DNA from 3 places in the Tardiphaga sp. 172_B4_N1_3 genome. Region 3 is predicted to be linked to each of the others. Evidence: predicted binding sites of a transcription regulator. Region 3 holds the regulator's gene; each other region holds the start of a gene.
The links. The regulator PhoB, encoded in region 3, activates phosphate uptake and scavenging genes when phosphate is short. The targets are predictions, from matches to a motif close to TGTCATNNANCTGTCAT.
Positions count from the first base shown of each region.

Region 1: AB7783_RS24135 (alkaline phosphatase) is a predicted target of PhoB. The motif match lies at 6,877-6,893, and genes of this name have one in related genera.
Region 2: AB7783_RS18680 (YdcH family protein) is a predicted target of PhoB. The motif match lies at 6,038-6,054, and genes of this name have one in related genera.

Region 1 is NZ_CP197238.1:5,083,789-5,093,807, reverse strand. It holds gene AB7783_RS24175 (SDR family oxidoreductase) at 1-404, shown strand, start outside; gene AB7783_RS24170 (invasion associated locus B family protein) at 607-1,227, shown strand; gene rlmN (23S rRNA (adenine(2503)-C(2))-methyltransferase RlmN) at 1,431-2,609, shown strand; gene AB7783_RS24160 (hypothetical protein) at 2,612-3,088, shown strand; gene AB7783_RS24155 (phosphatase PAP2 family protein) at 3,134-3,934, shown strand; gene argG (argininosuccinate synthase) at 4,018-5,355, shown strand; gene AB7783_RS24145 (O-methyltransferase) at 5,435-6,103, opposite strand; gene AB7783_RS24140 (TetR family transcriptional regulator) at 6,194-6,832, shown strand; gene AB7783_RS24135 (alkaline phosphatase) at 6,942-8,696, shown strand; gene AB7783_RS24130 (OmpA family protein) at 8,815-9,894, opposite strand; gene AB7783_RS24125 (hypothetical protein) at 9,960-10,019, shown strand, end outside.
Region 2 is NZ_CP197238.1:3,935,630-3,945,648, forward strand. It holds gene AB7783_RS18660 (ABC transporter permease) at 1-442, opposite strand, end outside; gene AB7783_RS18665 (ABC transporter ATP-binding protein) at 439-1,605, opposite strand; gene AB7783_RS18670 (sensor domain-containing protein) at 1,671-4,340, opposite strand; gene AB7783_RS18675 (NAD(P)/FAD-dependent oxidoreductase) at 4,531-5,634, shown strand; gene AB7783_RS18680 (YdcH family protein) at 5,803-5,988, opposite strand; gene AB7783_RS18685 (YdcH family protein) at 6,238-6,444, shown strand; gene AB7783_RS18690 (hypothetical protein) at 6,878-7,129, shown strand; partial or broken gene AB7783_RS18695 (GGDEF domain-containing protein) at 7,154-7,815, opposite strand; gene AB7783_RS18700 (hypothetical protein) at 7,766-7,945, shown strand; gene purE (5-(carboxyamino)imidazole ribonucleotide mutase) at 7,942-8,430, shown strand; gene AB7783_RS18710 (5-(carboxyamino)imidazole ribonucleotide synthase) at 8,439-9,536, shown strand; gene aqpZ (aquaporin Z) at 9,562-10,019, opposite strand, start outside.
Region 3 is NZ_CP197238.1:5,308,901-5,318,919, forward strand. It holds gene pstS (phosphate ABC transporter substrate-binding protein PstS) at 1-82, shown strand, start outside; gene pstC (phosphate ABC transporter permease subunit PstC) at 230-1,228, shown strand; gene pstA (phosphate ABC transporter permease PstA) at 1,230-2,075, shown strand; gene pstB (phosphate ABC transporter ATP-binding protein PstB) at 2,072-2,899, shown strand; gene phoU (phosphate signaling complex protein PhoU) at 2,928-3,641, shown strand; gene phoB (phosphate regulon transcriptional regulator PhoB) at 3,734-4,438, shown strand; gene AB7783_RS25150 (GcrA family cell cycle regulator) at 4,541-5,050, opposite strand; gene AB7783_RS25155 (aspartate aminotransferase family protein) at 5,497-6,735, shown strand; gene argF (ornithine carbamoyltransferase) at 6,735-7,673, shown strand; gene AB7783_RS25165 (aminoglycoside phosphotransferase family protein) at 7,681-8,490, opposite strand; gene AB7783_RS25170 (Hsp33 family molecular chaperone) at 8,620-9,618, shown strand.

The sequences.
Region 1 (10,019 bases), 230 kb from region 3:
CGACATCCACGATCACCGGGCGCGCCTTCACGGTGCCATCGGCGATGGCCAAATCTGGACTCCTTGCAATGACGAAGTCGCTCGCGGTGGAGTGGGGACCCAGAGGCATCCGCACCGTCGCGATCGCGCCCGGCCCGTTCCCCACCACCGGCGCGACCGGGCAGCTGCGGCCCGAGGGACGCGACAGCGGCCCTGCGGCGCAGAACCCGCTCGGCCGCGTCGGCGAACACAGCGAGCTCGCAAATCTCGCAAGCTTCCTGATTTCCGAGCAGGCCGGCTATATCAATGGCGAGATGGTGGTGCAGGATGGGGGCGCACACCTGCGCGCATCTGGCGCAGAGGATCTGCTGCAGTGGAGCGATGCGCAGTGGGCAGCGCAGCGTGCGGCGCGTACAAAAAACTGAGCAGAAAACTGAGGATGACTCCTGCGCCGTCAGCGCGCAGCAAGGCAAGGACTGCTATCCTTGCGGGAGTCGCGTCTGCCTTTTCAAGAAAGCGATTTGCGGATATGGCAGACATCGTGACGTCAGCGATTCCAGATCGTCTTGGTAAAGCCGTCTTGTTGCGAGCCATCTTCCAGTCACAATGATAGAGGATCGAGACTTGATGTCCGTGCGGCGATTCCTGACAGTTGTGTCGATGAGTGTAGCGATGGTCGGTATCTCCGATCTTGCGCAGGCGCAGAGCGCTGCATCGAAGGGCAAGGCCGCCGCACCGAAGGCAGCGCCCACACCGGCAAAGCCCGCAGCGGCGGCGCCGCCTGCTGCAGCGGGTGGCGCAGAGCCCACGCTGGTCGGACAGTTCGGCTCGTGGGGCGCCTACACCGCGACACCGAACGGCAAGAAAGTCTGCTTCGCGCTGGCCAAGCCGGCGTCGTCAAAGACCAATCCGGCGAACCGCCCGCGCGATCCCGCTTACGCCTTCGTCTCGACCCGCCCGGCCGAGAAGGTGACCAACGAAGTCTCGATCATGATCGGCTATCAGTTGAAGCCGGGCTCCGAGTCCACGCTGGAAGTCGGCGGCGCGCGCTATGCGATGTATACGCAGGGCGACGGGCTCTGGATCAAGAATGCCGCCGAAGAAGAGCGCATGGTGGAAGCCCTGCGCAAGGCGGCCGACGTGACCGTGAAGGGCGTCTCCGCCAAGGGCACCGAGACCACCGACACGTTTTCGCTGAAGGGCTTGGCCCAGGCGCTGGACCGGCTGGCGCAGGATTGCCGGCGGTAATTGCCGCCAAACACCGGCTAAATCCTTGTCGCCGTTAATATTGCCGCATTTCGCGCCTTTTCATTCGGGCGCGAAAAGCTTATTTGAGGTCGGCCTGTTTAAGGCCTGATTTCCCGCGACATCATAGATCGAACGCCATGACCCCCGTTTCAGCCGAGGCCGGCTCCGCCATCGACGCTTCCCGCGCATTGCCCGCGGGCGAGATGCCGCTGGAGAAGATCGCCACCGAGACCTATGTGCCGCTGGCCAAGCCGTCCCTGATCGGCCTGTCGCGCACGGAAATCGCGGAAAAGCTCGGTTCCATCGGCGTGGCGCCGGCCCAGCGCAAGATGCGGACGCAGCAGATCTGGCACTGGATGTATGTCCGGGGCGTCCAGACCTTCGCCGAAATGTCCAGTATTTCCAAAGGCATGCGCGAAGACCTCGAGAAGCATTTCACGGTGGCACGGCCCGAGGTCGTGGTCGAGCAGATCTCCAATGACGGCACCCGGAAATGGCTGCTGCGGCTGCCTTCAGGTACCGCCGGCGAGAAGGCCCACGAGGTCGAGTGCGTCTATATCCCCGAAACCGACCGCGGCACGCTCTGCGTCTCGTCGCAGGTCGGCTGCACCCTGAACTGCTCGTTCTGCCACACCGGTACCCAGCGGCTGGTCCGCAACCTGACGGCCGGCGAGATCGTCGGCCAGATCATGGTCGCCCGCGATCGTCTCAACGACTGGGCCGACCGTGAGACCCCAGACGGCAACCGCCGCGTCACCAATATCGTGATGATGGGCATGGGCGAGCCGCTCTACAATTTCGACGCGGTGCGTGACGCACTGCTGATTGTCTCGGACAATGAAGGCATCGGCATTTCGCGCCGGCGCATCACGCTGTCGACCTCCGGCGTGGTGCCGAACATCAAGCGCACCGGCGACGAGATCGGCGTCATGCTGGCGATCTCGCTGCATGCAGTACGCGATGAGCTGCGCAACGAGCTGGTGCCGCTCAACAAGAAATATCCACTCGAACAGCTGATGCAGGCCTGCCGCGATTATCCCGGCGCGTCCAACGCACGGCGCATCACCTTCGAATATGTGATGCTGAAAGGCGTCAACGACTCGCTCGAGGACGCCAAGCTGCTTGTGAAGATGCTCAAGGGTATCCACGCCAAGATCAATCTGATCCCGTTCAATCCGTGGCCCGGCACGCGCTACGAATGTTCGGACTGGGACCAGATCGAGAAGTTCTCCGAATATATCTTCAATGCCGGCTATTCCTCCCCGGTGCGCACGCCGCGCGGCCGCGACATTCTCGCGGCCTGCGGCCAGTTGAAGTCGGAGACCGAGAAACTGTCGGCGCGCGAGCGTCAGGCTTTGCGCGCGATGGCGATGACGGACTGACAATGGCGCTGATCGGCCGCCTGTTCGTCATCTTTCTCGGCTTCTGCGCCGCCTGTCTCGTTGGCGGCGCCATCGTGGTGTTCTCGATCCTGTTTCCGGAACTCAGCGCGCTCGATACCGGCGTCATCGACCCGAACACGATCAACATCCTGCTCGGCTTCGGCTTTATCTTCATCAGCGGCTTTGCGCTGATCCCGGCGATGCTCGTCGTCCTCATCACCGAGGCTTTCTATATTCGCAGCGTCATCGTCTATGCGCTCGGCGGCGCGGCGGTCGGGCTCGCCTGCTATCTCGGCCTGATCCCCTACGACCCTGCCACGACGAGTTTCGACGGCATCGTCCGCCGCCATCTCGAAGTCATGACCGGCGCGGGCATCATCGCGGGGCTGATCTACTGGGTGATCGCTGGCCGCAACGCTGGCGTCTGGCGGCAGCCACGGCGCGCGCCACCGCAGCCCGATGTCGCGGCCGGCCCCTAGTGCACTGCCTTTCCTTCAACTCCTGCCTCGGCTAAACCGCCCGCCATGAACCGGACCGGACTCCTCATCGCGCTTGGGCTGTTTGCCGTCATTGCCATTGTCTTCGGAATCTGGCCCGAACTCGACCTCAAGCTCGCGGCGCTGTTCTACGATCCTGAGACCAGACGCTTTCGCACGACGTCGCTGCCCTACGCGCAGTTCGCCCGCGATGCGGCGATGTGGATCGCATGGGCCTTTGTCGCGCCCTCGATCCTCGCGCTGATCGTGAAGCTGATCTGGCCGAACCGGCCACTGCTGGTGAAGGGCCGCACCATGGCCTTCCTGATCCTCACCATGCTGATGTCGGCCGGGATCCTGACCAATCTGACCTTCAAGACCTTCTGGGGCCGCCCGCGGCCGGTGATGGTCTCCGAATTCAACGGCCCCTGGCAGTTCAAGGCGTGGTGGGATCCGACCGGCCAATGCGGGCGCAATTGCTCGTTCTTCTCGGGTGAGGGCGCCACGGCCTTCTGGACCTACGCCCCCGCCGCGCTCGCGCCGCCGTCCGTGCGCCCCTACGCCTACGTGGCGGCCACTGTGTTCGGCATCGCCACCTCGGGCTGGCGGATGGCCTTCGGCGGCCATTTCTTTACCGACGTGACCATCGCCGGCCTCGTGTCGTTCCTGGTTATCTGGTTGATTCACGGATGGATTTACCGCTGGCCCTCGACCCGGATGACGGATGAGGACGTCGATCGCTGGCTGACCAGGATCGCCTGGCCCGGCTATCGCTGGCGGCTGCGCATGATCGGGCAGCAGCCAAAGCCGTCTTTCGTCAACCGGATCACCGAGCAGCACCACGATTGAGCGGCCTCAAGCGGATGCCGCGTTGACGCGCTTTGCCCGGCCGGGCTATCGCTGGCCGCAGAAATTGCCCGATTGGACGTTCCATGACCACGATCTTGAAGAGCCTGCCCAAGGGCAAAAACGTCGGCATCGCTTTCTCCGGCGGCCTAGACACGTCAGCGGCACTGCTCTGGATGAAGCAGAAGGGCGCCAAGGTCTTCGCCTATACCGCCAATCTCGGCCAGCCTGACGAAGCCGACTACGACGAGATTCCGCGCAAGGCGATGGAGTTCGGCGCCGAGAAGGCGCGCCTCGTCGATTGCCGCGCCCAGCTCGTCCATGAAGGCATCGCCGCGATTCAAGCCGGTGCCTTCCATGTCTCGACCGGCGGCATCGCCTATTTCAACACCACGCCGCTCGGGCGCGCCGTCACCGGCACGATGCTGGTCTCGGCCATGAAGGAAGACGGCGTCAATATCTGGGGCGATGGCTCGACCTATAAGGGCAACGATATCGAGCGGTTCTACCGCTACGGATTGCTGACCAATCCGGAGCTGAAGATCTACAAGCCCTGGCTCGACGATCAATTCATCGACGAACTGGGCGGCCGCGCCGAAATGTCGGCCTTCATGACCGCCCACGGCTTCGCCTACAAGATGAGCGCTGAGAAGGCGTATTCGACTGACAGCAACCTGCTCGGCGCCACCCATGAAGCCAAGGATCTCGAACAGCTCGACAGCGGCATCAAGATCGTCAACCCGATCATGGGCGTGCCGTTCTGGCGCGACGACTGCGCCGTCAAGGCCGAGAAGGTCGTGGTGCGGTTTGTGGATGGCCAGCCCGTTGCGCTGAACGGCCAGAGCTTCACCGATCCTGTCGCGCTGTTCCTCGAGGCCAATGTCATCGGCGGCCGCCACGGGCTCGGCATGAGCGACCAGATCGAGAACCGCATCATCGAGGCGAAGAGCCGCGGCATCTATGAAGCGCCCGGCATGGCGCTGCTGCACATCGCCTATGAGCGTCTCGTCACCGGCATCCACAACGAAGACACCATCGAGCAATATCGCATGAGCGGCATGAAGCTCGGCCGGCTGCTGTATCAGGGGCGCTGGTTCGATTCGCAAGCCTTGATGCTGCGCGAGACCGCGCAGCGCTGGGTGGCCCGCGCGATCACCGGCGAAGTCACGCTCGAACTGCGCCGCGGCAATGACTACTCGATCCTGAACACCGAGAGCCCGAACCTGACTTACGCGCCGGAGCGCCTGAGCATGGAGAAGGTCGAGGATGCGCCGTTTACGCCGGCAGATCGGATCGGCCAGCTCACCATGCGCAACCTCGACATCACCGATACCCGCGCCAAGCTGGATCTGTATTCGAAGACGGGTCTGTTGAGCGCCGGCGAAGGCTCGAACATTCCGAAGCTGGACAGCGACAAGAGCTGACGACCGTGGCGTTGTGACACGTAGGATGGGTTGAGCGTAAGCAAAACCCATCCTACTTTGGCGTCTAGGTCTAGCACCTTCATCGCTGCATGCGCATCGACAGCTCGACATCATCGCCGAACGGGACCGACAGGTAACCATTCGCAGGAGTGCGGACATAAGCGAGATAGTCGGGGCTGTAATCCGCATTGTCAGCAATGACGAAAGCACCGGGCTTGAGGCGGCTTTCGACGATCGCAAGCACCTCCGGATAGAGCGCCTTGGCGCCATCGAGCAGCAGCAGATCGATCGTATCGGGCAGATCGACCCGCAACGCCTGCCACGCATCGCCTTCCCGAAATTCAACGAGATCGATCAGGCCGCCTTCGGCGAGATTCTGCCGCGCGATGACGATCTTCGAGGGTTCGAATTCGCTCGTGATCAAGCGGCCTCCGCCGTTGTCGTTCAGCGCAGCCGCCATATGCAGCGTCGAAATCCCGAATGACGTGCCAAATTCGACGATCATCCGGGCGCCGGTCGATCGCGCCAGCATATAGAGCAGCGCGCCGGTCGCGGGCGACACGGCGAGCGGGACGTCCTTGAACCGGCTGTAGAGATCGACATAGTCGGTCTTGCTCTGCATTATCCGCAGCCGATCGTCCTCAGACAGGTCGGCGACGGCCTGGCTGGTGCGGGACCGTGCGGCATCTGCTTCCTCAAAAAGACGCTTGAGAAGGGGAGCGACGGGATCCGTCGAGAGTGTGGTCATGATATTTCCTGCGAAAGCAGCGCTTGATTGCGCCTCTCTGCAAATACGAATATTTATTCGCATTCGCTAATCGCATTGCGGAGGCGGCAAATGGCGCGTCGCACAAGCCCTTCAATTCATTCGAGAAAACTGCCGCAACAGGCCCGCTCCGAAGAGCTGGTCAGCGCCATTCTCAAGGCTGCTATTCAGGTTTTGGCGAAAGAGGGATTTCACCGATTCACCACCGCGCGCGTGGCGGAGAAGGCCGGTGTCAGCGTCGGATCGCTGTATCAATACTTCCCGAACAAGGCGTCGATCCTGTTTCGTTTGCAGAGCGACGAATGGCGAGACACCAACGACATGCTCCGCCAGATCCTGGAAGATGAAGGCGCCTCGCCACCTGCGCGTCTCCGCAAACTGGTCCATGCCTTCATCAAATCAGAATGCGACGAAGCTGATATTCGCCACGCGCTCGGTGGCGCCGCGCCGCTCTACCGGGACGCCCCAGAGACCCGCAAGGCGAAAGCGGCAGGACGGCGTACATTCACGGCCTTTATCGCCCACGCCCTTTCAACGGCGACTGAGGAAAAGCGATCGCTCGTCGTCGATGTCATCACCTCGACTTTAAGCGGAGTAGGAAAGGACTTTTCCATGCGCCCCCGGTCCGTCGCGGAGATCGCAGCTTTCGCGGATGGGCTGGCAGATATGCTCTGCAGTTATCTTGAGAGCTCCGCGAACTATGAGACCTAGCATTTTGGCCTCCGTTCCGTTGGCACGGCCGCACGTCACCTGCCAGTCATCCAACTGTCGTAATGAAGGCCAGCGCCCTAAGCGGGCCGCCTCAGGGGGAATATTCATCATGACGAGAACCTTTATTGCGGCCGCTGCGACGCTGCTACTGACGAGCACCTCGCTGCCAGCACAGGCGATCTACCCGCTCGACCGCGCTGATATCCTCGCGGGCGCGAAATTCGACTTCAAGGTCGAGTTTCCCGAACTCGTTCAGGCCGCCGACATCAAGGTGACGATCAACGGCGCCGATCAGACCGCAGCGTTCGGCAAATCCGCGGACTACATCGCGAAGGAAGACGGCAAGGATCAGTCCGCGCTGCTGCTGCGCGACGTGACGCTCGACAAAGCCGGGACTTACAAGATCGAAGTCAGCGACGGCGTACACAGCCGCGCGGTGACGTGGAACGTCTACGATACCGGCCCGCGCAAGGCGAAGAATGTGATCCTGTTTATCGGCGACGGCATGTCGCTGGCGCACCGCGTCGGCGCCAGAATTCTTTCGAAGGGCATCACCGAAGGCAAGAGCCGCGGCAAGCTCGCGATGGACGACATGCCGCATATGGCGATGGTGGCAACGGCGGGCTCCGATTCCATCATCACCGATTCCGCGAATTCGGCCAGCGCCTATGCCACCGGCCACAAGACCGCAACCAATGCGATGGGCGTCTATGCGGATCGCACCGCGAATGTGTTCGACGATCCGCAGGTCGAAACCATCACCAGCCTCGCGAAGCGCAAGCTCGATCTGGCGATCGGCATTGTCACCAATACCGAGGTCGAGGACGCGACACCCGCTGCGATGATCGCGCATACCCGGCGCCGCGCGGCCTATGACGAGATCGTCGCGCAGTTCCTTGCGGCCAAGCCGGACGTGCTGATGGGCGGCGGCGCTGCGAATTTCCTGCCGCAGGCGGCCGCGGCTTCGAAGCGTAAGGATGACGTCGACTATGTCGCGCGCTTCCGCGATGCCGGTTATTCGGTGGCGACCACGGCGCCCGAACTGAACGGCCTCGCCAAGAAGCCGGAGACGCGCAAGCTGCTTGGACTTTTTACGCCTGGCAATATGGACGGCGTGCTGGACCGCAAGTTTCTCGGCGGTGGCGGCGTGAAGAAATTTCCGCAGCAGCCTGATTTGACCGAGCAGGTGCATGGCGCGCTCAAGGTGCTGTCGCGCAACGACAACGGCTTCTTCCTGATGGTCGAGTCCGGCCTGATCGACAAATACGCCCATCTGCTCGACATGGACCGCGCCGTCTATGACGTCATCATGCTCGACAATGCCGTGAAGCTCGCCCGCGACTGGGCAGGCAAGCGCGGCGACGACACGCTCATCCTCGTCGTCTCCGACCACAGCCATCCCAACAGCCTGGTCGGCACCGTCAATGACGACATGAGCAAGGAGTCAAACCTGCCGCTGCGCGAACGGCTTGGCGTCTATGAGAAGGCCGGCTTCCCGAACTATCCCGCGCCGGACGCCGAAGGCTATCCATCGCGCGTCGATGTCAGCCGGCGGCTTGCGATCATGTCGGCGAGCCTTCCCGATCACTACGAGACGCTGCGGCCGAAGCTCGACAACCCGAACGATCCGACCGAGAAGGGCGAAGAGCCCGGCACTTTCAAGGCCAACGAGAAATACAAGAATGCGCCGGGCAGCATGCTGCGGCTCGGCAATCTGCCGGCCATGATGGGCGCCAGCGTGCATTCCGGCGAGGACGTAATCCTCACCGCCACCGGCCCCGGCAGCGACCGTGTGAAGGGTTCGATGGACAATACGGAAGTGTTTCGCGTGATGGTGGATGCGTTGGGGCTGGCGGCGAAGTAGCAGCGTCTTTTCCCTCCCTCAAGCCGCGCAGTGGGGAGGGAAGCCATTGGCAGCAGCGTACTATCAAAACAAAAATGGCCGGGATCACTCCCGGCCATTTTCTTTCATCTCAAACCGCTCAGCGACGCGGCGGCGCGGTGCCTGGAGGCGGTGGCGGCAGCGAGGCCTGACCGCCATTCAGAAGCGGCGTGATGTTGCGGATCGTGACGCGGCGGTTCTGGCGCTCTGGACCGTCGGTCTGGATCTTCAGATACTGCTCGCCATAACCCTGCGACGTCAGGTTTTCCGCCGGCACCTGGAATTGCTGGGTGAGCAATTCTGCCGCCGACTGGGCGCGGCGATCCGACAGCGACAGATTGTCGACGTCGGAGCCGACCGCATCGGTGTGACCCTCGATCAGGAACACCGCTCGTGGATTGCGCGAGATCGCCCGGTTGAGACCATCTGCGATCACCTGCAGCTTCGAGGCCTGATCCGGCGGGATATCCCACGAGCCAAGTTCGAAGTTGATCGAGTCCAGATCGATCGACGGCATGCGCTGGCGCACCGTCGGGCTGTAGCGGATTTCATCGAGCGTATAGCGGCGCTCGATGCGATCCACCGGAGGCGCGATCAGCGTATCGTAGACAAGATCGGGCGAGGCCTGATCGTAGTCGACGATGTAACGGTTCTGCGGAATCCGGATCATCGGCGGCGGCAAATCGACATAGAAGCCAAGTCCACCCGGACCGCCGGGGCCACGCGGACCGCGGAACGAGTTATCGATGATGATGATCTCGCGTCCCTCACGATCCCTGCGGATACGTCGCAGCAGCTGGCCGTCGCGGCCGACCACCGTGATGATCTGCGAACCGTCGGGACGGATCACGATGGTCCGATCCTCACCGCCGACCCGATCCGTACGGATGTCACGCGCGCCGTAGCGGAAGCGATCGACCTCGTTGTGGCGGATGAACGACTGACCGCTCGGATCCTGCACGATGATGCGTCCAGGCTCGGTGATGATCGTGCGACCACCTTCCTGGCGCTCGCTGCGCTGGCCGCGGAAATCGCCCATGTTGCGCGGCCCCTGGGGGGCAGCGCCCGGTGCGATCGGCGTCAGCGCTACTGCCGGCGGCGGCGCCTGAGGGATCGGTGCCGTCACGGTCGGTGCGGGCGGCTGCACGACCTTGATGTTGCCGCCACCGGGGGCGACCACGAGAGGTGCAGCAGTGCTCGTGGGCGGCGCAGCGGCGGGCGCCGTAGCGTTGGGCGCGGTGCCGGGTGCACCGGGCGCGCCTGCGCCCGGACCACCAGGAGGACCACGGCGGCCATCCGAACCTC
Region 2 (10,019 bases), 1.4 Mb from region 3:
CATGCTGCAGGATGTTGATCCAGGCATAGATGCGGATCAGGAACGAGGTCCAGAACGGCACGATCACCAGCATCATCGCAATGCCCTGCCAGCGTCGCGGCAAACGCGCCATGCCATAGGCGATGGGATAACCGACCGCGAGCAAGATCAGGGTCGACACGACGGCGACAAGGACACTGCGCAGATAGGACGCAAGATAGAGATTGTCCGAAACGAGCAGCCGGAAATTATCCAGCGACAGCGCGGCAAACGACGCCTTTAGCCCGGCGATTCCTTCGGACAGACTGAACACCGGCATATAAGGTGGCTGCGCAATCGCTGTCTGCGACAGGCTGATCTTCAGCACGAAGCCGAAGGGTACCAGAAAGAACAGCACCATCCAGACATAGGGCGGGATGGCAGCCAGCCGCGCCGGCGCCGTAAAGATGCCATTGCGGCTCATTGAACCAGCACCACGCAATCATCGGGGGCGAACCATGCCGCAACGCGCTCGCCGATCGAATAGGCATCGACATCGAGACGCGCCGTATTAGCGAGAGCGACCCGCAATGTGGCTCCACGGTCGAGCTTCACTTTGTAGAGCGAGCGACCGCCGAGATAGCCGACGTCGGAAATGACACCCTCAAGGCTGTTCATGGCGCCGCTATTGACGAGGTCCGTTGCCGGCCCGCGACGCGACAACCGGATCTTCTCCGGGCGGATCGCAACGCAGATGACCGCGTCGCCGACAGGTTGTCGCGGCTCGATCGCAAACAGGGTTCCTACGTCGCGGCCTGCAATGGTCAGGCGATGACTGTCACGATGCGTGATCCCGCCCTCGATGATGTTGATGTCGCCGACGAACTCCGCGACCCAGCGCGACGCCGGCGCCTCATAAAGCTGTCGCGGTGTCGCTACCTGTTGCAGGCGACCGTCATTTATGACGCCGATGCGGTCGGCCATGGTCATCGCCTCCTCCTGATCGTGGGTGACGATCACAAAGGTGGTGCCGAGCTGGCGCTGCAGCGCCATCAATTCGACCTGGGTTTCCTCACGCAGTTTCTTGTCGAGAGCTGCCAGCGGCTCATCGAGCAGCAACAATTGTGGATGCCGCGCCAGCGCCCGGGCGAGCGCCACGCGTTGTTTCTGGCCGCCCGATAATTGATCCGGTCGGCGCTTCTCCAGTCCCTGGAGCTTGACCAGCGCCACCATCTCGGCAACCCGCGTATCGATGCCGAGACGCGTCAGGCCAGCGCTCTTGAGACCGAAACCGATATTGTCGCGCACGTTGAGATGCGGAAACAGCGCGTAGTTCTGGAACATCATGTTGACGGGCCGCTGATGCGGCAAGACCGCGGCGATATCCTCGCCGTTCAACTCGATCTTGCCCGTGTCCGGCGCTTCGAAGCCTGCCAGCATGCGCAGTAACGTGGTCTTGCCACAACCGCTCGGGCCGAGCAGCGCGAAGAATTCACCGGCCTTGATGTCCAAAGAGAGATTGTCCACTGCGCTATGCGCGCCGAATTTTTTGGTGACACCGTCGATCCGCAGCAAGGGCGTGGGATAGGCGATGACCGGCGCATCGCTGGCCGCCGGATCCGCGACTGTCGCAGTGAGATTCGTCATAACCGCAAGCTAGCCGCGGAACGCCGCGGGCTCAACAACATCAGCACTTCGCAACGGCCTGTCGCTCAACCGACCATGCGCGCGGCGGGCGCAGCGGCGGCAATCCGTCCGACCAGCGCAGCATATTGCGCAATCGGGGCAGGACGCCCGATGAAGTAGCCTTGTACGCCGTCGCAGCCTTCGCTGGCGAGGAAGCAGAGTTGCTCGTGGGTCTCGACGCCTTCCGCAACGATCGCGACATCGAGGCCATGGCCCAGCCCGATGACCGCGCGCACGATGGCGGCGGACTGCGGATTGAGCCCCAGATTGATCACGAAAGCGCGGTCGATCTTGATCTTGTCGAACGGGAATGCCTGCAGATAGGTCAGCGAGGAATAGCCGGAGCCGAAGTCATCCATCGAGATGCGCACACCGAGCGCCTTCAACCGCCGTAGCAACGCGACGCCGCGATCGAAATCCTCGATCAGCACGCCCTCGGTGATTTCCAGCTCAAGGCGACCGGGCTGCAGGCCGGTTTCGAGCAGGATCGAATGCACGAGGCCGACGAGATCACCGTGCATGAACTGCGCGGGCGACAGGTTGACCGCGATCTGCAGCGGTACCGGCCACGAGGCGGCCTCAAGGCAGGCCTGGCGCAGGATCCACTCGCCCATCTCGACGATCAGACCACTTTCTTCGGCCAGCGGAATGAAGTCTCCGGGCGGCACGAAACCGCGCGTCGGATGAATCCACCGCGCCAACGCCTCGAAGCCCGTAATGTCGGCATCGACCACGGTCTGGCCGGCGCGTGCCTGGGGCTGGTAGTGCAGCGACAATTCGCCATTGCGGATCGCGGCCGAGAGGTCCTGATGCAGCACGCGGCGATCGCGCAGTTGCTGGTCCATTTGCGGCTCGAAGATGCTGATCGAACCGCGCGACTGCGACTTGGCACGGAACAGCGCCGCGCCGGAATTCGCCAGCAACGCGGCCGGGTCATGGCCGTCGCGCGGGAACAGCGAGATGCCCGTGGTGACGCCTGTCCGCACCGATTTGCCTTCGATCGGGAATTCCTCCGCAAGGGCCGCGGAGATCCGCTCTGCGATCAACAGCCCAGCCGCGGGCTGCGCGCCGTCGATGATCACGCCGAACTCGTCACCGCCGAGCCGCGCCACAACTCCGCCGCCCACGGCTGCATCGACACGACGCGACACTTCGATCAGCAGCTTGTCACCGATGGCATGACCGAAGACATCGTTGACCTCCTTCAGGCCGTCGAGATCGATCGACAGCACCGCGAATTCCTCGGAGGTCTCGCCGCAGGCATCGATCATCTGCGACAGAGCCTGCAAAAAGGCCGGGCGGTTCGGCAGATCAGTCAGGCCGTCGTGATAAGCCATATGCGCCATCCGCGCCTCGGTCTGGCGGCGGTCGGTCACATCTTCGTGGGTCTTGATCAGATATTGCGGCTCGCCTGCTTCGTCGAGCACTGTGACCCGCCGGGTCAGGAACAGCCGCAATCCGTCGCGCGTGCTGATCGGATGCTCTTCCGCAATCGGTGTTCGGCCCCTGATCGCCGCCTGATCCCGACTGACGATCAGCTTCGCTTCTTCCGGGCGAAGCATTTCGGGAACAGTCAGACCGATAGCGTCTTCGCGTTTGCGACCCAGAATGACTTCTGCGCCGCGATTGGCGAACAGATAACGACCGGTGCTGATCTGTTGCACCATCAGCGACACAGGAATGTTGTCGAGCACGGTCTCAAGGAATTTCTTGGCGTTCTCCAGTTCCTTGGACAGCGACTTGCGGTCGGTCACATCCTCGAACAGCGCAATCAGAAATGCCGGCTCATTGCGTTCGTTAAAGGCAATCACGCGATTGCTATCCAGCGTGCGGAGGTCTGAGCCAATCTCCACATTGAACTCGCTGCGACACTGACTGCGCGTTTCCACTGCCAGGGCATCGGCTTCGGCAATCGCTTTCGCAGACTGTGCGGAGAATATCTGATCCGGTCGCTTGCCGACGATCTTATCGCGCGAGAGCCGAGAGAAGGTCTCGAAAGCCCGGTTGGCGAAGATATAGCGGCCATCGTCAATGGTCTTGGCCGCGACGCAGATCGGGACGTGATCAAGGACAGATTCGAGGAATTGCTTGGTGGTCGCAAGCTCGCGCTGCAGGAAACGCTGCTCGGTGCAGTCCTCATGAATCCCAATGGCGCCGCCATTGGGAAGCCGGCTGAACTTGACGTGAACGGATTGCCCGCCGGGCATTTCGGCAATGTACTCGCCGGCGGAAACAGTCTGCTCGTAGAAGCTCTGGGTGGCCAGATCGAGCTTGCCACGCTGGCGGCGTAACTCACGCAATTCTGGACCGGTAATATCCTTGGTGATGTCGGCGCGCGTCAGGTCGTAGATCTCAAGATAGCGATCGTTGCAAAACACGACCCGCTTCTGGTCGTCGAGCATCACGATGCCTTGGCCGAGATGATTGAGGGCAGAACCGACAAACGCATTGCGACGATGCTGCTCGCGACGCACATTGCGCAGCGCCGAGGCGACCCACAGCACAATGGCGGCGAGAAATGCCAGCGCGACAAATCCACCGATGAGGATCTGCCAGATCATTTGCGGGTCGAGCTCACTGATATAATGAACCGCCGGGGATTCTGCGTGGGCTCCGGCAATGCTGCCGAGAAGGCACGCGACTGCGATGACGGACACTGCCGCCTTGCTGTCTGATCGCCCGATCTTGCCAGTCATTACACACCCGCGTATTCGCAGCGTGAGTGTTTGGTTACAGGTATGTGGATCAGGTAAATACGTATCGTCGCACCTGCAGAATGCGGCGAAATTTGGTGGTAATTAGCTGTGATGCTTAATGTTTTACTAATGCGCCACATGCGCAAGGTCGAACCGCAGCTGACCGGCGCAGCAAACTATCGGACGCGACATGGACAAGGTTGAGTGCGTGGTGGTGGGCGCCGGCGTTGTGGGTCTTGCGATCGCCCGGCGACTGGCGGAAGCGGGACGCGAGGTCATCGTGCTGGAGGCCGCGGACGCGATCGGTACCGTGACCTCGTCGCGCAACAGCGAGGTCATCCATGCCGGCATCTATTATCCGGCCGGAAGCCTGATGGCACGGCTCTGCGTCGCTGGAAAACAGGCGCTCTATGATTATTGCCGCGATCGCGGCATCCCACATCGCAACTCCGGGAAACTGATCGTCGCCACACGTCGGGAGGAGATAGCCAAACTGGCGTCGATCAAAGCGCATGCCGAAGCCAATGGCGTCGCTGACCTCAAGCAATTATCCGGGACAGAGGCACGGGCGCTGGAGCCGGCACTGGCTTGCGAAGCCGCGCTGTTGTCCCCCTCCACGGGGATCGTCGACAGCCACAGCTACATGTTGTCGCTGCGCGGTGAAGCGGAAGCCGCGGGCGCGGCCTTCGCATTCCTCGCGCCCCTGGAACGTGGCCGGGTCACCGCCGACGGTTTCGAACTGGATGTCGGCGGCGAAGCTCCGATGACACTAGCCTGCGACATGCTGATCAATTCAGCAGGCCTGTCCGCAACCGCGATCGCTCGCATGCTCGACGGCATGCCGCTCGACCTGATACCGCCCGCTTATCTGGCGAAGGGCTGCTACTTCAGCTGCAATGCGAAAGCACCGTTCTCGCGGCTGATCTATCCCGTGCCGGAACCGGGCGGCCTCGGCGTGCATCTCACGCTCGATCTGGCCGGCCAGGCGCGTTTCGGCCCTGACGTCGAGTGGGTGGATCATATCGACTACACGGTCGATCCGGCACGCGGAGAGAGGTTCTATCCGGCCATCAGGCGCTACTGGCCGAGTCTGCCGGACGGCGCATTGATGCCAAGCTACTCCGGAATGCGGCCGAAGATCGTGCCGCCCGCAGTCGCGGTGCAGGATTTCATGATCCAGGGTGCCCAGACCCATGGCGTGCCGGGCCTTATCAACCTGTTCGGCATCGAGTCACCGGGGCTGACATCATCGCTGGCCATCGCGGACTACGTGGCTGAGATGGCGGGACATTGAACGCGAAAGGTTGCAGGCGAAGCGATCCAGGCCAACCGAATACTGGAGCTTCGTCGCAAACCTATCGCGGGATGAGGGGAAGACATCATCGCACCTACGCGAAAGCAGTGACGTAGACGGTGATGTCGATGCTGTGATTTATCGTTCGCTGATCAGTGCAGCCGTTGATCAGTGCACCGTTTCGCTGGCCCCGTTTTTGAGACGCTGGATTTCGTCCCTGACCATCAGTTTTCGACGCTTGAGTTCGACGATGCGGAGATCGTCGGTAGACAGGTGCACGAGCGCTTCGTGCAATTCGCTTTCGAGAACTTTGTGCTTGCGTTCCAGTTCGACGAGATGCGCCTGTAGTGCCATTCGAAAACTCCTCGGTAGGATTGAACCTCAGGATACGTTCGGTTGGACGATGAATTCTACATGACAGTGGACATCTGTCGATGGGTATTGAAAAGTGTATTTTGAGTTTCGGGTATCGTCTGAAACGAATCGTGACCTAATTGCGCCGCAAAAACCTGGAACCGGACGGCTTGCGTGGTGCGCCTGCACCGGCGATAGTCACTCTAGAAATCTCTCGCAAATGACTTGCGAATCCAGTCAGCTAGAAACATGAACGACGACGAAGATCGCGAACTCCCGTTAGAACTCGCCCGATTGCAGCAGGAACATCGCGACCTCGACGCCGCTATCGATGCCTTGCAGCATTCACCGGCACCCGATCTTTTGCGACTGCAACGGTTGAAGAAGAGGAAGCTTCAACTGAAAGACCGGATCTCCTTTATCGAAGACCAGATCACCCCGGATATTATTGCCTGAGACAACGCGTCGCGCTGTGGCCGTCGGTTAAAGAACGGCTAGGGCTACGAACTCAACGCGCGATGATCGATGGATCGGCTTTCTTTAACTCGCGGTGAATGCAGCAGGCTAGGCGTTGAACTCGCCCGTCGTCAAAACCTTGCTTCGCGACGGCCGCCGCTCTTTTCGCGCGGCATCGTAGGCACGACAGCCAGACTTAATTCTGGATTCTGGCCAGCATCGCATTGTGGCGCGGTGAAAAACTGCTGGGCTCCGCGAATTGATCGCCATGGCGCTCGCGCTGGCCGACGTGACGCTCGCACTGCGCAAGCGAGCCATTGCGGCCTAACAGGAGCGGAATGGGGCGACTGCAAACGAGGCGCTGTGGAAACTTGACAATAAGAACAAAATAAGAACATTCTTGCGCCGAGATCAATCGACTCGTGAGGGCACCATGGCCGATATCACCTATTATGTCGCACTGCCCTTCCTGCACGACGACTCTGGTTCGCCGGCCGCCGGTGCCGCCGAGGAATGTCAGAGCGCATCCGGCGCCATCCGCCGCGCCGAACTATTGTCCCGTGCACCGGGCTCGATCGGCGCACTGGCCTTCAGCCGTACCGGCGATCCGATGATCGGCGAGTTCGGCGACGCCCAGGTGATCCGCGCCTTTGGCGAAGTGCCAAGCGACCTCAGCGCGTTGTAAGGCGCCAACGCCGGCGATGGCTAACTACACTTTCGCGCGTCGCGCGGTCTTGCGCACGTACATCGCCCTGTCGGCCTGAACCAACGCGGCTTCGCCATCGACATCGGGACCCAGCAGTGCGACGCCTGCAGAGGCGCCAGCCGACACGTTGATGTCGCGGAAGACGAAAGTGAGCTGGTCGATCGCGGCTTCCAAAACCTGCGCCTTGGCGCGCGCGTCGACTTCGCTGACATTCCACAGCAACAGCACGAACTCATCACCACCCAGCCGCCCGATCACGTCGGATGCGCGGACATGCCGCCAGAGCACGCCAACCACTGCCTTGAGCACGATGTCGCCGGCCGCGTGACCGAAGGCGTCGTTGATTGGCTTGAGGCGGTCGACATCGAGCACAATCAGTGCACCCGTCGCGCTATAGCGGGCGATGAAGGCCACGGCGCGGGTCAGCTCGCGGGCAAAGCCACGGCGGTTGAGAATGTCGAGCAGGAGTCGGTTCCGCCGAAGCTCGCAATTCGGCAATCTTCGCCTCGGCCTGTGTGAGTTGCGCTTCCAGCCGCCCGAATCGTCAGCGCGGCCGCCGGCGCGCGGCTTTTCGGCAGCGACACCAACGCCTTGGAACCGCGCAACGCCGGCTTCATGGAACGTTTGACCGACTTTGGAGCAGGCGTTCGGGTTTTCTTTTGCATGGGATTTGTTACAAGGCTTGCCAGTCTTCACCAAGACGAGATCATGTTTGCCACGCTCCTTGCCACGCAAGGGGACGACATTGTATTTCCAGCCTATCTTTCTGGATTCGCGAAAGAAAATACGGAATGACCGCGCCCGTCGCCATTATTATGGGAAGCCAGTCGGACTGGGAAACCATGCGCCACGCCGCCGAAACGCTGACAGCGCTCGGCGTATCCCATGAGGCGCGCATCGTCTCGGCCCACCGCACGCCGGACCGGCTGGTCGCATTCGCCAAGGGCGCCAAGGCAGCGGGCTTCCAGATCATCATCGCCGGTGCCGGCGGCGCTGCGCATTTGCCCGGCATGGCCGCGGCGCTGACGGAACTCCCGGTATTCGGCGTGCCCGTGGAATCCAAGGCGCTGTCCGGCGTCGACTCGCTTTATTCGATCGTACAGATGCCGGGCGGCGTGCCCGTCGGCACGCTGGCCATCGGCAAACCCGGCGCGATCAATGCGGCACTGCTCGCGGCGAGCGTGCTGGCGCTGCACGACACGGCACTGGCAACAAAGCTCGCCGCCTGGCGCAAGGCGCAGACCGATGCCGTGGCTGAAAAGCCGGAAGGTGCGGCGTGAGCGCTGTGGTGACGAAGGTTCTCAAGCCGGGCGATACGATCGGCATTCTCGGTGGCGGCCAGCTCGGTCGCATGTTGGCGATGTCCGCAGCACGCCTCGGCCTGCGCTGTCAGGTTTTTTCACCGGATCCGGATTCGCCGGCTTTCGATGTGGTGCAAAATGCGACATGTGCTGAATATGCGGATGTCGAGGCGCTCGAACTGTTCGCCAGCGATTGCGACGTCATCACCTACGAATTCGAGAACGTGCCGGCCGCCACCGCGATGATCCTCGACGCGCGGCGCCCGGTTCTGCCCGCACAGGCCATCCTGCAGACCACGCAGGATCGTCTGGCCGAGAAGGATTTTGTAACGTCACTGGGTATCGGCACGGCCGGTTACGCAGGCGTTGCGAATGCTGGCGAGCTTCATGCCGCGGTCAAGAAGATCGGCCTGCCAGCTGTCATCAAGACGCGTCGCTTCGGTTATGACGGCAAGGGACAGGCAATCATCCGCGAGGGTGACGATCTCGATCAGGTCTGGAAGGATCTCGGCACCAATTCCGCGATCCTTGAAGCCTTCGTGCCATTCGAACGCGAGGTCTCGGTCATCGCTGCACGCGGCGCCGACGGCCATGTCGAATGTTTCGACGTCACCGAAAACGAGCATCGCGATCACATCCTGAAATTCTCCTATGCGCCCGCGCACATCTCCGACGCGCTTGCCGCGAAGGCACGCGAGATCGCCGAGAAGATTGGCACTGCGCTGGGCTATGTCGGCGTGTTCGCGGTCGAACTGTTCGTCGTCCCCGGTCCAAAGGGCTCAATTGACGGCGCGACACTGGTGGTCAACGAGATCGCACCGCGGGTGCACAATTCCGGCCACTGGACGCTCGATGGCGCTTCGGTGTCGCAATTCGAACAGCACATCCGCGCCATCGCCGGCTGGCCGCTCGCCAAACCCGTCCGCCACGGCCAGGTCACCATGATCAACCTGATCGGCGACGACATTCTCGACTACGGCAAGTGGCTTACCGTCCCCGGCGCCACCGTGCATCTCTATGGCAAGGGCGCGCCGAAGCCCGGCCGCAAGATGGGCCACGTGGTTGAAGTGAAGCCGGCGACGTAACGGCGCCGGCTTCACCTCCTCATCGTCAGGCGGTCGCCTTGCCTTCCACCACGCCAGTGGGCTCGTCACTCAGCCAGCGATAGATCGCGCCGCCGAGAACACCGCCAACCAGCGGTGCCACCCAGAACAGCCACAACTGTTGCAGTGCCCAGCCGCCGACAAACAATGCCGGCCCGGTGCTGCGCGCCGGATTCACCGACGTGTTGGTGACTGGAATGCTGACGAGGTGGATCATCACCAGCGCAAGCCCGATTGCCAGCGGCGCAAAGCCCGCAGGCGCCTTGCCGTGTGTGGAGCCCATGATGATGAACAGGAACATCATGGTCATCACGACTTCCATGATGAAGCCCGCGACCATGCTGTATTTGCCTGGCGAATGATCGCCGTAGCCGTTCGACGCAAAGCCCTTGGCAAGGTCGAAACCGGCAGCGCCGCTGGCGATGACATACAACACGGCCGCACCTGCAACCGCACCGACGACCT
Region 3 (10,019 bases):
CGAAGAGCTCGACTACATCCCGATGCCGGACTCGGTCGTCAAGCTGATCGAAAAGACCTGGTCGGCTGACATCAAGAGCTGATCTGGTGTGTGGGCGGAGGAGAGGGGCATCTCTCCTCCGTTTGCTGCAGGGCTGAATTTCTTTCTTCTTCTCTTCTGACTTCGCGCCCTGACAAGCCCCTCCAGGGCAATGCGTTTTGGGGTATTGTAACAATTACAGGGGACTGGCGTGGCAGACATGGCCGTACAGAGCTCTTCGATGGACGCTGCTGGACCTTATGATCGTGCGAAGGCTTTGAATGCCTTCAAGACGGGGGACCAGGCGTTTTACTGGATCACCCGCATCTCGGCGCTGTCCGTTCTGTTTATCCTCGGCGGCATCATTCTGTCGCTTATCGTTGGTGCGTGGCCGGCGCTCCGCGAATTCGGCTTTTCGTTCCTGACGACGCAGCGCTGGGCACCGTCGGCTGATCCGCCGGTGCTGGGAGCGCTCGGCCCGATCTACGGCACGCTGATCACCTCGGTGATCGCGATGGCTATCGCCATTCCGGTCGGCATCGGCATCGCGATCTTCCTCACCGAACTGTGCCCGAACTGGCTGCGCCGCCCGATCGGCATGGCGGTTGAGCTTCTCGCCGGTATTCCTTCGATCATCTACGGCATGTGGGGCTTCTTCGTGCTCGGCCCGTTCCTGGCCAACCACGTGCAGCCATTCATGATCAACGCCTTCGAAGGCGTCCCGGTCCTCGGCGTGATCTTCGCCGGCCCGCCGTCCTATCTCTCGCTGTTCAACGCGTCGCTGATCCTCGCCATCATGGTGCTGCCCTTCATCACCTCGATCTCGGTCGACGTGTTCAAGACGGTGCCGCCGGTGCTCAAGGAAGCCGCTTACGGCGTCGGCTGCACCACCTGGGAAGTCGTCCGCAACGTCGTCATCCCCTATACCCGCGTTGGTGTGATCGGTGGCGTCATGCTGGCGCTCGGCCGTGCGCTCGGTGAAACGATGGCGGTGACCTTCATCATCGGCAACTCGTTCCGGATCACAGGCTCGATCTTTGGCCCGGGCACCACGATCTCGGCAGCGATCGCCAGCGAGTTCGCGGAGAGCGACGGTCTGCATCAATCGGGTCTGATCCTGCTCGGTCTCCTGCTGTTCGTGCTGACATTCTTCGTGCTCTCGGCAGCGCGTCTGATGCTGCTGCGTCTGGAAAAGAAGGCGGGCAACTAATATGAACCCGATTTACGCTTCACGCCGCCGCAACGACATGATCATCCGTGGGCTCTGCATGGGTGCCGCTCTCTTTGGCGTCACCTGGCTCGCGCTGATCCTGTTCACGCTGTTCTACAACGGTATCGCCGGCATCAGTCTGCAGATCTTCACCCAGAACACGCCGCCGCCCGGCTCCATGGAAGGCGGCCTGCTCAATGCCATCGTCGGTTCGATCATCATGACCGTCATCGGCGTCGGCATCGGCGCGCCGCTCGGCCTGTTTGCCGGCACCTATCTCGCGGAATACGGCAAGCACGACAAACTTACCTCGGTGATCCGCTTCATCAACGACGTGTTGCTGTCGGCCCCGTCCATCATCATCGGCCTGTTCGTTTATGGTGCGGTGGTGGTTCCGATGGGCGGCTTCTCGGCTCTCGCCGGTTCGCTCGCGCTCGCCGTGATCGTGATCCCCGTCGTGGTTCGCACCACTGAAGATATGCTTGGTCTCGTGCCGAACCCGCTGCGTGAAGCGGCCTCGGCGCTCGGCCTGCCGCGCTCCCTGGTCATCAAGCGGATCGCCTATCGTGCAGCCCGCGCCGGTCTCATCACCGGCGTGCTGCTGGCGACCGCGCGTGTCGCCGGTGAAACGGCGCCGCTGCTGTTCACCGCGCTGAGCAACCAGTTCTTCAGCCTCGATCTCACCAAGACGATGGCCAACCTGCCGGTGACCATCAACAACTTCGTGCAGAGCCCCTACGAGTACTGGAAGCAGCTCGCCTGGAGCGGTGCCCTGATCATCACCTTGACCGTACTTGCCCTTAACATTGGCGCGCGCATTCTCGGCGCCGAGAGGACAGCAAAATGAGTGAGCTTTCTGTGTCGTCTGGCGTTCCTTCCGTCTCGATGCCGCCGCCGTCGGCCCTGCAGGGCGAGACCCGTCCCAAGGTCACCGTGCGCGACCTGAACTTCTACTATGGCGAACACCACGCCCTGAAGAAGATCAACCTGACGCTGATGGCGAACCGCGTGACTGCGTTCATCGGCCCGTCGGGCTGCGGCAAGTCCACGCTGCTGCGCATCTTCAACCGCATGTATGATCTGTATCCCGGCCAGCGCGCCGAAGGTCAGCTCATGCTCGACAACCAGAACATTCTGGATCCGAAGCTGGACCTCAACCTGCTGCGCGCCCGCGTCGGCATGGTGTTCCAGAAGCCGACTCCGTTCCCGATGACGATTTACGAAAACATCGCCTTCGGTATCCGCCTCTACGAAAAGATCTCCAAGTCGGAGATGGACATCCGCGTCGAGAGGGCGCTGCGCGGCGGTGCACTCTGGAACGAAGTCAAGGACAAGCTCAACGCGTCGGGTCTCAGCCTGTCGGGCGGTCAGCAGCAGCGCCTGTGCATCGCGCGCACCATCGCGGTGCGGCCGGAAGTGATCCTGTTCGACGAGCCGTGCTCGGCGCTGGATCCGATCTCGACCGCGAAGATCGAGGAGCTGATCGACGAGTTGAAGGATCAGTACACGATCGCGATCGTGACCCATAACATGCAGCAGGCTGCCCGCGTCTCCGACAGCACGGCCTTCATGTATCTCGGCGAGTTGATCGAGTTCGATCAGACCAACAAGATCTTCACGTCGCCGACCGATCGCCGCACCCAGGATTACATCACCGGCCGCTTCGGCTGACGCGACATATTCGCGGGAGGAATTTGAGATGGCTTTTGAACACACCACCAAGGCTTTCGATGACGATCTGCAGGAGCTGACCCGTCTCGTCGCCGAGATGGGTGGCCTCGCGGAACGGCAGATCGTCGAATCCGTCGACGCGCTGATCCGCCGGGATGTCGCACTTGGCGCCCGCGTCGTCGCCACCGACTCCGAGATCGACCAGTTGCAGCGCACGATCGAAGAGCGCGCCGTGCTGACCATCGCCAAGCGCCAGCCGATGGCTGTCGATTTGCGCGAGATCGTCGGCGCGCTGCGCGTCGCCACCGATCTGGAACGCATCGGCGATCTCTCCAAGAATATCGGCAAGCGCGTCAATGCACTCGACAGCGACTTCCATCCGCTGAAGCTGATCCGCGGCCTCGAGCACATGACCGACCTCGTGACCACCCAGGTCAAGGCCGTGCTCGACGCCTATGCCGCACATGATCTGCCCGCCGCGATGACGGTGTGGAAGGGCGATGAGGAAATCGACGCGATCTGCACCTCGCTGTTCCGCGAACTCCTGACCTATATGATGGAAGACCCGCGTAACATTTCGTTCTGTATCCACCTGATGTTCTGCGCCAAGAATATCGAGCGGATCGGCGACCATGCCACCAATATTGCGGAAACCGTGTTCTACATGATCGAGGGCCAGCAGATCCTCGACAAGCGCCCGAAGGGCGACATGACCACATTCGCGAATACGCCGACGGTCTGAAGCATGATCCGGAAAAGTGGAAGCCAGTCTTCCGCAAGGATCATGATTTAAAGACTTGTCGGACGTCACTGAGGGTATTGATCAAGATGGCTGTGAATGCACGCATTCTGGTTGTGGAAGATGAAGAGGCACTAACGACGCTGCTTCGCTACAACCTCGACGCCGAAGGCTATGATGTTGAAACCGTCGCTCGCGGCGACGATGCCGACACCCGCTTGAAGGAGCGGGTGCCGGATCTCGTGGTGCTCGACTGGATGCTGCCGGGCCTGTCCGGCATCGAACTGTGCCGCCGCTTGCGCGCACGGCCCGAAACCAAGGCATTGCCGATCATCATGCTGACGGCGCGCGGCGAAGAGAGCGAGCGCGTTCGCGGTCTCGCCACCGGCGCCGACGACTACATCGTCAAGCCGTTCTCCGTGCCGGAGCTCCTGGCCCGCGTGAAGGGCCTGCTCCGTCGTGCAGCTCCCGAGCGTCTCGCTACTGTCCTGGCGTTTGGCGACATCGAACTCGACCGTGACAAGCGCCGCGTGGTGCGGTCCAGCCGTCCGATCGATCTCGGTCCGACCGAATATCGCCTGCTGGAGTTCTTCCTGGAACATCCGGGCCGCGTGTTCAGCCGCGAACAGTTGCTCGACAGCGTCTGGGGCCGCGACATCTATATCGACGAGCGCACCGTCGACGTGCATATTGGCCGCCTGCGCAAGCTGCTCAACCCCGCCGGTGAGCCCGATCCGATCCGCACCGTGCGCGGCGCCGGCTACGCGCTGGATGACCGCTTCGACAAGGCGGCGGAGTAGGTATCTTCCTTCTCCCCGCAAGCGGGGCGAGGTTAGAAGCCCCAAACAAAAAATGCCCGGCTCATCACCGGGCATTTTCATTTGGTTTAGATGCTTTCCAGCTCAGCGCGTCGGCTTTGGCACTGCGCGGCGGCGGTCGCTTGCCGGCTGATAAGCGATGCGCGAGTGATGCGCGCAATAGGGGGCGCCGGCCAGGGCCTTGCCGCCGCAGAAATAGAAGTCCGCGCTCGACGGATCGCCGATCGGCCAATGGCAGGTGGCTTCGTTGAGTTCGACCAGCGACAGGCGCTGGCTGATCGGCACAATGTTGTCATAGGCGATCGGATCGGGCTCGGCCTCGATCTCGTAATTATGGGCCAGCGCGGTGTTGCCGCGCGCCATCGGGCGGGCGACGCGTACCATCTGCTGCACCGGGCGCGCCTTGCGCTGCCGCGGAGCTGCCGAGGAGGGGCTCTTGGCACGGCCGGACAGGCCAAGGCGGTGAACCTTGCCGATCACGGCGTTGCGGGTCACGTTACCGAGTTCCGCAGCGATCTGGCTGGCGGAAAGGCCGCCTTCCCAGAGTTTCTTCAACTGTTCGACGCGATCGTCGGTCCATGTCATTACCGTCATCGCCGTTTTCCCTTCGTGAGCGCCGGCCTGACCGGGCAGCGCTGCGAGTTGAGACTTCAAAAATCCCTGCGGTCAGAATCCTTTAGCGCTCACCGGGCGCGAATTTCGCGTCCGGCTGTTACGCCGCACTGGATGTGTCAAAAGGATCTACCGCCGCACGAGATGTCGTATCCGACGAGGCAAAAGCTACAATATGCCGTGACTCGCGCGCAAGAGTCGGGCATGCCGCGTCCACATGCTTCTGCAAGTAAAGCTGCAAAATCGGCTTTTTCTGCGACTCCGTGTGACTCGAAAGCCGCAGTGCGCGGTTGACAGTCTTCACAGCACACATAGAATAATGCCCACGTGCCGCCCGAGAAGGGCGGCACGTTTCGTTTCTAGGGTCCGTTGTTCGATTTCGCACAGTTGTCATCGACGCGGCCGCAGTCTTTTCGATCGGATCGGTTATGACCAGCAACGCAACGTCTTCGCCCCTCTCTCAGGCTCACTTGCTGCCTGTTTTCGCGCGTGCGGATGTCGCTTTCGAGCGCGGTGAAGGCGCGTGGCTGATTGGAACCGATGGCGAGCGCTATCTCGACTTCACCAGCGGCGTTGCCGTGAACGCGCTGGGCCATGCGCACCCACATATGGTCGCCGCATTGCAGGAGCAGGCCACCAAGCTCTGGCACATGTCGAACCTGTTCAAGAGCCCGGACGGCGAGCGCCTCGCGGCCCGGCTGTGCGAACAGAGCTTTGCCGACTTCGTGTTCTTCGCCAATTCGGGTGCGGAAGCGATGGAATGCGCGATCAAGGTGACCCGCCACTATCATTTCTCCAAGGGCCATCCCGAGCGCACGCGCATTATCACCTTTGAAGGCGCGTTCCATGGCCGCACCCTCGGCACGCTGGCTGCGACCGGCGCTGCCAAATATCTCGAAGGCTACGGCACGCCGCTCGACGGCTTCGATCAGTTGCCGCTCGGCGATATCGAAGCCGTTAAGAAGGCGATCGGTCCGAACACCGCAGGCATTCTCATCGAGCCGCTGCAGGGCGAAGGCGGCGTGCGCGCGCCGAGCAACGCGTTCTTCGGCGCATTGCGCGAACTCTGCGACAAGAACGGCATCCTGCTGATCTTCGACGAAGTGCAGACCGGCATGGGCCGCACCGGCGAGTTGTTCGCCTATCAGCGCATCGGCGTGACGCCGGATGTCATGTCGCTGGCCAAGGCGCTCGGCGGCGGTTTCCCCATCGGTGCGTGCCTCGTTACGGCGGAAGCGGCCGAAGGCATGGCGCCCGGCTCCCATGGTTCGACCTTCGGCGGCAATCCGCTGGCGGTCGCCGCGGCGAATTCCGTGCTCGATATCATGCTGAAGCCAGGCTTCTTCGACCATGTGAAGAAGATGTCGCTGTTGCTGAAACAGAAACTCGCGGGCGTGGTCGACGGCCATCCTGATGTGCTCAGCGAAGTGCGCGGCGAAGGTCTGCTGATCGGCCTCAAGGCTGTCGTGCCGGCCGGCGATCTCGTGGCCGCATTGCGTGACGCGAAGCTGCTGACGGTTGGCGCCGGCGACAATGTAGTGCGCTTCCTGCCGCCGCTGATCGTCAGCGAGGCCGAGATCGAGCAGGCCGTGCAGCGGCTGGAACAGGCCTGCGTGGCCCTCGGCTCATCCGCCAAGGCATCTGCAAAGACGCAGGGAGCCGCGTGATGAGCACGTCACCGCGGCACTTCCTCGATCTCACGGCCGTGCCGGCCAGCGAGTTGCGCAATATCATGAACGCGGCTGCCGCCATGAAGGCGAAGCTGAAAGGGCGGGATGGCTCGAATGCCGAGCCCGATCGTCCGCTCAAGAACAAGACGCTGGCGATGATCTTCGAGAAGCCCTCGACGCGCACCCGCGTGTCGTTCGAGGTCGGCATGCGCCAGCTCGGCGGCGAAGTCGTCATGCTCACCGGCGCCGAAATGCAGCTCGGTCGCGGCGAGACCATTGCCGACACCGCGCGCGTGCTGTCGCGCTTCGTCGACATCATCATGATCCGCATCCTCAATCATGACTCGCTGATGGAGCTCGCGGAAAATGCGACCGTGCCGGTCATCAACGGCCTGACGCGCTTCTCGCATCCCTGCCAGGTCATGGCGGACGTGATGACCTATGAGGAACATCGCGGCCCGATCAAGGGCCGCACCGTGGCCTGGACCGGCGACGACAACAATGTGCTGATGTCCTGGGCGCATGCGGCCGAGCGCTTCCAGTTCAAACTCAATATCGCGACGCCGCCGCAGCTGTCGCCGAAGAAGCCGTTCAAGGACTGGGTCAAGGCGGCAAACGCGCCGATCACCTTCAGCGACGATCCCGATGCGATGGTGAAGGGCGTCGATTGCGTCGTCACCGACACCTGGGTGTCGATGGGCGACAAGGACGGCGAGACCCGCCACAACCTGCTCAAACCCTATCAGGTCAATGCGCGCCTGATGTCACTGGCCAAGCCGGACGCACTCTTCATGCACTGCCTGCCGGCGCATCGCGGCGAGGAGGTCACCGACGAGGTCATCGACGGTCCGCAGTCGGTGGTGTTCGACGAGGCCGAAAACCGTCTGCATGCGCAGAAGGGCATTCTGGCCTGGTGCCTCAACGCGGTGGCGTGAGGCGCGATCAGCGATCGAGTTCTGTCGCGGCCAGCTCGGCCACCTGAAAGTCGATGCTCGCCGGATCGTCGTCGCCGAGGAACCATGCGGCCGAGAGGCCGGTCCACGCCAGGACCCATTGCAGCAAGCGATGGCGATCGAGCTTGGCCGCGTCGCTGACGACCTCGACACGCCGCTGGAAACGGCCTGGCAAGGTCGAGACCGGGCGCGTGGGGTCCGAGAGATCCGGGTTGGTGAAAATGTTGGCGAAGTCGAAGCCGCGCTCGCCGATGATGTGCTTCGGATCGATGGCAAGCCAACCACGCTCCCCGAAGTCTAGCACATTGTCATGGTGGAGGTCGCCGTGCAGCACGGTCACCTCGCGCGGGTCGTCCAGCAAAGCGTTGGCCGTTTCGGAACAGCGACGTAACAGGCCGCCATGGGTCGCTGCGGCCGGCGCGAGTTCGCGGAACCAATGCTGCAGCGGTACCAGCGGAGGCGGCGATTTTTGCCTTGGCCGGTGCAACCGTGCCGCCACGGCGCACAGGATGCGCGAGGCTTCGTCGTCCTGTCCACCACGCGCCATGTCGGAGAGCGAGGCCGGGCCTTGTGCGCGTTCCATCAGCAACGCGTCGTCATGGCGAGCCAGAACCCGCGCGGCGCCGTCGCCGTCCCACCATTCCAGTACCGCACTGCCGGCGCGTTCGTCCTCGCCCCTGGCCAGTTTCAGCATCGCCGGCTGGCCCCGATGCAGGACTGGCAGCAAATATCCGGCGTGGGAGGTAATGGCCGTGCCGTCCGGGACGAGGTGCCATCGCCTAAGGTAGGTTTCAAACATCGTTCGCTTATACTTGGTAGATATTTCATCCGGGCGGGGGCAAATCGTCGCCGGATGCCTTGTATTCGTTCGGACATTTGCCCCTTTGCGGGGTTTCGATTTCAGCTCCTCGCCCTTACATAGAGCGCCATGACCCCATCAAATCCAAATCTCCAGCCCGACGCCCCCATCCGCGCGCCGTCCTCCGTTCCGGTCGATGACGCGGTGCTGCCCTTCGAGGTGGCGCCGCTCGACCTACGCGGGCGGCTGACGCGACTTGGCCCGGCACTCGATGAACTGCTCGCCAAACATGATTATCCCGCGCCGGTGGCCAAGCTGCTCGGCGAGGCGATCGTGCTGACCACGCTGCTCGGCTCGTCGCTGAAATTCGACGGCCGCTTCATCCTGCAAACCCAGACCGATGGTCCGGTGTCGCTGATGATCGTCGACTTCCGCGCGCCCGATAAAATGCGCGCCTATGCGCGTTTCGATGCCGAGCGCCTTTTGCCCGGTCTCGGCACCGCGGCGCTGCTCGGCAAGGGCCATCTGGCGATGACCGTCGATCAGGGGGCGGATATGAGCCGCTATCAGGGGCTCGTCGCGCTTGACGGCGGTACGCTGGAAGATGCCGCACATGAATACTTCCTGCGCTCCGAACAGATTCCGACCAAGGTGCGCCTCGCCGTCGGCGAGGAATGGCGCAGCGGCGAGGAAGGTGGCCCGACACATCGCTGGCGCGCCGGTGGCATGCTGCTGCAGTTCCTGCCAAAGGCGCCGGAGCGCGTGCAGCGCGACCTCCATGCCGGCGATGCGCCGGAGGGCGCGGAGGTGGATGCTGTGCCGGAAGATGACGCCTGGGTCGAGGGCCAGTCGCTGATTGGCACCGTCGAGGATGTCGAGCTGATCGATCCCGATCTGTCCGGCGAGCGGCTGCTGTATCGCCTGTTCCACGAGCGCGGCGTCCGCGTCTTCGCCTCATCGCCGCTGCGCGCGGAGTGTTCCTGCTCGCGCGATGCCGTGTCCGGCATGCTCAAGAGCTTCGAGCCGCAGGACCGCGCCGACATGGTCAAGGACGACAAGGTCGTCGTGACCTGCGAGTTCTGTTCGTCGGTGTATGAGTTCACACCGCAGGAAGCGGGCGTGGAATAGGCATTCGCCCGCGTCACGCCCCGCTGTCATTCCCCGGCACACCAATTGGTATGGAGGGAGTCTCGATCCACACTCGTCATTCCGGGGCGCACGACAGCGGCGAAGCCGCTGAAGTGCGAACCCGGAATCCCAGAGTGTTTTGCACTGACTAGAGACTCCTATGCCGAGATTCCGGGTTCGCGTCCGGCAAGTGCCGGCCGCGCCCCGGAATGACAGTTTGGGGCGACAAGACAGCACTCAAACATTTTTTCCTATTCCCGTTGACAATATCCCCACCTTGATTATATTCCCCTTCGTCCTGCCCCACCGAGAGGGGCGATCGCGATCGTCACGTTCGCGGGGCAGGATGCGGTAGACGCCGGAGATGCGGCGTCACGCGGTTCATGGGTGACGTCTGTCTT